2 regions of the Pseudoalteromonas agarivorans genome follow, and region 1 is predicted to be linked to the other one. Evidence: riboswitches for the same ligand, from Rfam matches in the RefSeq annotation. Region 1 holds a riboswitch; the other holds the start of a gene.

Region 1 (3,423 bases):
GTTACACAAGTTTGAAACTGTATTTAAAGAATTTTTAGCTGACTAGCTAATTTGCGTTGTTAAAACAATTCTAAATACACATTAAAAAGCCCGATATAAATCGGGCTTTTGTATATTAAAAAAACGCTATTAAAACTGATAGCTTGCACCTACAAAAAAGCGGCGCTCTGGGGTGTTGTAGTAATATACGTCACCGCTTGTAAAGTCAGCTCTTGAGTCAACCACATTGTAATCTCTGTCAAATAGGTTCTCTACACGAAGCGACAGCTCAATATTATCGTTTACATGATACTTACCCGCTAGGTTCCAAAGTGTATACGATCCTAGGCGCGTTACTGCCCCCTCGCGATCACTGCGGTATTGCATATTAATGCGAGCATCAAAATCACCAAATTGCTTTGCGATTTCCCAATTAACAGTGCGCTTGGCAACATTGCGTAGCTCATCACCGGTTTGTTTGTTTTCGGCACTTAAGTATGCAAAATTAAAGTGGCTATCAAACCCTAAAATTTGTTGTGTAAGGCTAAACTCAACCCCTTCATAGCGAGCTTCGTTTATATTAGCTAACGCAAAGTTTTCATCGTAATCAATTTTATCTTCGATGTCGTTTCTAAAAATTGCAAAATCGACTTGTGTACTGTCAAAATTAACATTTACACCAAGCTCGCGGTTTATTGATTTTTCAGGTTGGAGATCTGGATTACCAAAATTTGGGTAGTATAAATCGTTAAATGTTGGCGCTTTAAAACCTGTGCTTTGACTAATTCTAAATGTTGAATTTTCAGATAAATGATAACCAGCCGCCGCAGTATAGGTTGTTTCATCACCAAACTGTTCATCGTCGTCTTGACGAAGAGTTAAATTGGCAAGCACAGTGTCGGTGCCGTAATAAGCCCCAACAAACACTGCCAATACATCGCGGCTATCCTCATCAAATGCTTGCGAGCTGTGCGATACATCATCGTTATACCAATTAACGCCGCCGCTAATATTAAGCGCATTTGTTAAGCGGTATTGGCCGCTGTAATCTACTTGCGAGCGTTTAGTAATAAACGTACTGGTTATTGGCCCGCCGGTAAAAAAGTCCACATATGTACTGTCAGAATCATCGGTTGCAAAAGCAACATCTATAGCATGAGATTGGTTAGTGTAGTTTTTGCTCCACTTCGCCGACAGTTGATAGTTTTTAAAATCCCCTCTTTCAACCGTGCTCGTTGCAGGGCTAAAGCTGCTATCGTAATCCGCGTAGCCTTCGCTGTACTGGCCTAGTAGCTTAAAGTTACCGTAGTGTGCATCTGCATAGTTTACTTTAAAGCCTACGTTTTTATTTTCATAGCTGTCGTCATCAGGCGCTATACCTTGTAATGCATCAAAACCATCGGTTTTTTCAAAGCCTGCATTAAATGCGCTAACAACTTCATCTGATTTTACTGAACCTGCAAGCTGATAGTTTTGATAAGCGTTAGAGCCAAATGTGGCATCAAGTGATACATTGCTCGCTTCACGCGTTATTATATTAATAACCCCAGCTAATGCATCTGAGCCATACACAGCTGCACGCGAGCCTTTTATGATCTCTATTCGCTCAATACTATTTAGCGGCACGTTACTTAATGCTTTTTGTCCTAGTGTGGCTGAGCCCGTGCGTACACCATCAATTAAAATTAGCGTATCGCCAGAACCTGTACCACGTAAAGACACGCCCGACGTTTGGCCAAAACCACCATTAGGGTTAATTTGAAAACCCACCTGTGTGCTTAGTAAGGTTGGTAAATCGCGTACATTGCTTGCATCTATTTCGGCGCGTTCAATTACATTAACGCTCGCTAATACATTATTTATTGATTGTTCAAATTTATTAGCGGTAACAGTGATTTTTTCAATTGGGCTTTGTGCAGCAGATACAGAAAAAGACAGCGCAGCCGAGATAGCAACGCCAAGAGTTGTTTTATTTAGCATGATGTTCCCTATCTTTGCCCACCGCAAAGATTTAAGTAAGTAAGATTACTTCAAGGCCGGTCTCCGGACTCAGTAAACACATAAATGCGTTAATACTTTACCGTTGCGGGGGCAGTGTTGGGATTGCTTTTATCATAAAGGCGCACCAACTTCCCGATTATCTCGCTGTTAGTTTTAATACTTTAAACCCTGTATTTAGCAACCAGCAAGCACCTTGAAAATAGGCGGTTATTGTGAGCAGTTTGTTTACAAATGTCAACGGACGTCTATATAGCTAAAGGTTAAATTATTCATTCCCAGTAAAGCTGGATGTTACGCCGTATGAACTTAAAAGCGCTGTGATTTTAGGTTTTATTTCAGGCGAATTTAAAAGCTTATCCATTTGTTTTACCGTAATTTTACTGCGCACAGGATTAACTAAAAAATGAGTATCGTATATAGCATCTGGGGTATTACTCTTATAAAGCAGGTTCATATTAAAAATGTTGTTCTTTTTAAAGTATTGATAAGCTATGTTATTTAACACCCCTACATCGGCACGCTTTAATAGCAGCATTTTAACAACGTTAAACTCATCGATTGTTAAACTAACTTGGTGTTCATCACTTAAATATTGTGCATCGGTTTTAAAATCAGCAAAACGATAGGAATACCCCAATACCCCCGCTTTTGTTAAAGCATGTAAGTCATCGAAATAGCTTTGCTTTTGGGTGTTTTGTGCCAGCGTATAGAACTCATTTTTAGCAATAACATAAAAGCTCGTTTCCTGTAAGGCACTTCTTGCTACCTCAGGCACCCATTGCATAGCCATTAAAAATAACATGTCGAATTCCCCCCATTCGACCCACTTTTTGAGCCTTTTTACAGGCAAAGAGTTAAGAGTAAATTTATATTCGCTTTGAGAGTCATTGAGTATTTTTACAAACTCAGGCGCTAACCCTTGCTCTTTTTCGGCATTAATAATAATTGGAAAGTAACCGTCCTCTACCAACACATCTACATTTATTGGCTTGGCAAAACTAAACTTACTGCACGCAATAATAATTATAAAAACAAAAAACTTAAGCATTCAAAGCCTTTAACAGTCGCTATTAAGTAATATTGATATTAAGAATAGCCTAATATACGCAACTGCGTGATAAGCAGGTTTAATAATGCATTTAAATAACGTTAAAAGAATATGGAATAACAGTAGAGTAATTTTACGTAGGTAAAAGGGGTTTAGGCTTGCGAGTAAGTAAAGGCTGTAATTAGGGCGGGGTAAAATGTGTGGCTAATATATTTAATAACCACACATTTAAATTTTCACTTTAAAACACTAAAGACACTTAGCTAATTAATCGCGAAAGTTTTTAAACTGGAAAGGCTGGCCTAAATCTGCAGTGCGAACGACTTGCATAGCGGCTTGTAAATCGTCACGCTTTTTACCCGTTACACGTACTTCTTCACCTTGAATAGCAGCTT
Region 2 (3,423 bases), on a different contig from region 1:
TATTACCTAAAATAAATGCTTATCAGCCTGTTGATGAACACTAAATACCGACTATGATTTTTAATGAGGTTGAATAGGTACAATTTTGTTTATTAAATATTCATGTCGTTTTGTTTTCAGAATTTAGACACTTTTATTAAAATAAAAAGACAAAAATGTTTCCTTTGTAATATATCTGTCATTTAACGGTGACAAACTGCAGCTGTTTTAAAAATTAGTCTTGTGATTATCGAGGAAATAACATGAATTTTGTAAAATCGAGCTTATGTGTTGCTCTAGTAAGTGGTTTATCTTTTAGCGCGTTTGCAGACGTTGATGTATACGGTAAAGCGAATGTTACTGTGCAATCGTCTGATGATGGCGAAGGGTCTTTCACTGAAATTAAAAGTAATGCATCTCGCTTTGGACTAAAAGGGTCTGAAAAGATTACTGATGGATTAGAAGCGGTTTATAAGTTTGAGTTTCAAGTTGATGTATCTGATGCTGACTCTAAAGGTGATAACGACGACAATATTTCTGCACGTAACCAGTACGTAGGTTTAAAAGGTGCATATGGTCAAGTTGTTGTGGGTCGTAACGATACAGCGCTTAAACAATCGCAAGGTAAATTAGATTTATTTAATGACCTTGAAGGCGATATTAAAAATGTCTTTAAAGGTGAAAACCGCTTAGGTGATTCAATCACTTATACATCTAAAAGCTACGAAGGCTTTAAAGTACTTGCTACATTTATTGCCGAAGATGACGTAGATGCAGATAACGGTTATTCAATGGCGGTTACCTACGGTGACTCTGCACTTAAAAAGAGTGCGGTATACGCCTCGGTTGCAGCCGATAGTGAAGTAAATGGCTACGATGTAGTGCGTGCATCAATTCAAGGTAAAGTAGAGAGCTTTAAATTAGGCGCTATGTACCAAACTCAAGAAAAAGTAGACGGTAGCGCAGAAGCTGACGGCTATTTATTAAACGCAGCCTACAGCATGGGTAAAAACACGTTCAAAGTGCAATACCAAGCAATGGACTTTGATGACAGCGACGACAAAACGGCAGTTTCTGTAGGTGTTGATCATAAGTTTAATAAAAACATTAAAGTATTTGGTTTTTACTCAAGCTTTGATATGGACAACAATGTTGACCAAGACTACGTTGGTCTAGGTATGGAATACAAGTTTTAAGCGTTGCTTAAACACTCCCTTTATTGGCCGCGCTCTAATGAGCGCGGTTTTTTTTGCTTTAAATTATTTACTTACCCGCCCATAATAGACCCTCATTTGGAATGAGGTGAAATTCCTCAACTATTCCCGTAACTGTAATTAGCACCACGCTTTAAGTCAGATACAAATGAGACATATCAATCAGCATGAGAAGTTCTAGATTGGTATACTTTTTTAACGAGCGGGTAAACTCATTTTTATTGATGCACTAGTCTTTTAGCTGTGTGTTAGTGAGTGCACGCTTTCCAAGGACTCACTTTTGCAAACTACATTAGCGCCAAATACACCCTTATTAAACGTTCAAAATGTGTCGTGGGAAGTCGATGATCACGCCATTTTAAACAATATTAATTTACACATAGCTAAGGGTAAGTTTATTGGGTTAATTGGCCCAAATGGGGCGGGTAAGTCGAGCTTACTGCGCTGTTTGTATCGCTTTAATAAACCGACCGCTGGTAACGTTACCTTTAATCAGCAGGATATTTGGCAGCTTAAAAGTGAAGACTACGCAAAATATGTTGCTGTAGTTCTACAAGAAACGCCTGCGCAATTTAACCTAACATTATTTGATGTGGTTGCCCTTGGGCTTACACCTCATAAATCATTATTTAGCGCCACCACCCACAGCGACAAACAAAAAATTACACAGGCAATAAAAACCGTAGGGCTTGATCAACAGTGTAAGCAAAATTTTGAATCGCTTTCGGGGGGCGAAAAGCAACGTGCATTGATTGCCCGCGCTATAGTGCAGCAACCGCAATTACTCATCATGGATGAGCCAACTAGCCATTTAGATGTTAAATACCAAATACAAGTGATGGAACTAGCAAAATCGCTAGGGGTTACTGTGTTTGCCTCATTTCATGATTTAAATTTAGCAGCCGCTATGTGCGATGAGCTGGTGGTTATTAATAAAGGTAAAATAACACATGCAGGCTCGCCTGCGCAGGTACTTAGTGAGGACATGCTAGCGGATGTTTTTGGGGTATGTGCGCGCGTAACTAGCCACCCTCAGCGCACAGAAAATGGCCAAACTATTCCTCATATTACTTACTTTTATGGCTATTAATTAAATGGATATAACAAAAATAAACCAGTGGACAATATTTATAGCAGCCGTGTTAATTGCACTGGGTAGCCTTTTTAGCGCACTGAGTTTTGGCGCCGCAGATACGCCGTTAAGTGATGTGCTCACAGGGATTTTATCAGCAGGGGAGGGCTCGTTTAACGCGCGTATTATTTATGAGCTTAGGTTACCTCGTACCTTACTTGCCTTTATGGCGGGGGCAGGTTTGGCTATTGCAGGGCTTATTTTACAAACGGTTACCCGTAACCCGCTCGCTGATCCGTATTTATTTGGCATATCGTCAGGCGCATCGTTTGGGGTAGTACTGCTTATGGCTGTTGCGGGTATTAGTGCAGGGTTTATGCTATCGGCTGCTGCCTTATTAGGGAGCTTTTTAGCAATGGGCTTATTGATACTTATTGCTGGGCGGCAAAAAAGGTCGCAAGTAGAGTCTATGTTACTAGCGGGAGTGGCACTGTCGTTTTTATTTAGCGCATTTACAAGTTTATTGCTGTATTGGAGTGACCCGCAAGCAGTGGCTGGTATTTTATTTTGGACGTTAGGCAGCTTTGCCCGCGCACAATGGGCCACGTTATGGTTGCCATGCGTGGTTATAGTGGTGTGTATTAGCTTTATGCTGAGCTTTAAAAGGCAGTTAAATGCGCTGCTTCTTGGCGATGAAAGCGCGATAACGCTTGGGGTCCGTGTGCACCGTTTTAGAATTTTAATGCTGGTATTGAGCTCGTTAATAACGGCCGTGCTGGTGGCCCTATGTGGCGGTATTGGTTTTGTAGGTTTAATGGTGCCGCACATAGTGCGCTTTTTTATATCTCAGGGCAGTACTGCTGGCTTACTAATTACCAGCTTAGTGGGCGGCACGTTTATGGTGTGGGTTGACGTGCTTTCGCGCTCATTACTTAAAAACCAAGAGCTCCCTGTAGGGGTAATTACAGCAGCCATGGGTAGCGTATTTTTCTTAAGCTTACTCTTTTTTAGAAAAACAAAGGCATAGTGCTGATGAAAACCTTAATGATTCAAGGCACTACGTCAGATGCCGGAAAAAGCACCTTAGTCGCTGCGCTTTGTAGAGTGTTTGCAAAGCGAGGTGTAAAGGTCGCGCCTTTTAAACCGCAAAATATGGCG

Evidence for each region. Region 1 has a riboswitch for cobalamin ahead of NQT65_RS06360 (TonB-dependent receptor domain-containing protein). Riboswitches for the same ligand answer to the same signal wherever they lie in the genome.
Region 2: linked by a shared signal. The riboswitch ahead of NQT65_RS12485 (ABC transporter ATP-binding protein) and the one ahead of NQT65_RS06360 (TonB-dependent receptor domain-containing protein) in region 1 are both predicted to bind cobalamin.

The regions. Positions count from the first base shown of each region.
Region 1 is NZ_JANIGJ010000002.1:442,848-446,270, forward strand. Features, by position in the region: gene msrA (peptide-methionine (S)-S-oxide reductase MsrA) at 1-46, shown strand, start outside; gene NQT65_RS06360 (TonB-dependent receptor domain-containing protein) at 130-1,959, opposite strand; cobalamin riboswitch at 2,009-2,178, opposite strand; gene NQT65_RS06365 (transporter substrate-binding domain-containing protein) at 2,246-3,028, opposite strand; gene NQT65_RS06370 (YajQ family cyclic di-GMP-binding protein) at 3,296-3,423, opposite strand, start outside.
Region 2 is NZ_JANIGJ010000006.1:189,772-193,194, reverse strand. Features, by position in the region: gene NQT65_RS12495 (LysR family transcriptional regulator) at 1-44, shown strand, start outside; gene NQT65_RS12490 (porin) at 243-1,175, shown strand; cobalamin riboswitch at 1,274-1,405, shown strand; gene NQT65_RS12485 (ABC transporter ATP-binding protein) at 1,474-2,283, shown strand; gene NQT65_RS12480 (FecCD family ABC transporter permease) at 2,288-3,292, shown strand; gene NQT65_RS12475 (cobyric acid synthase) at 3,298-3,423, shown strand, end outside.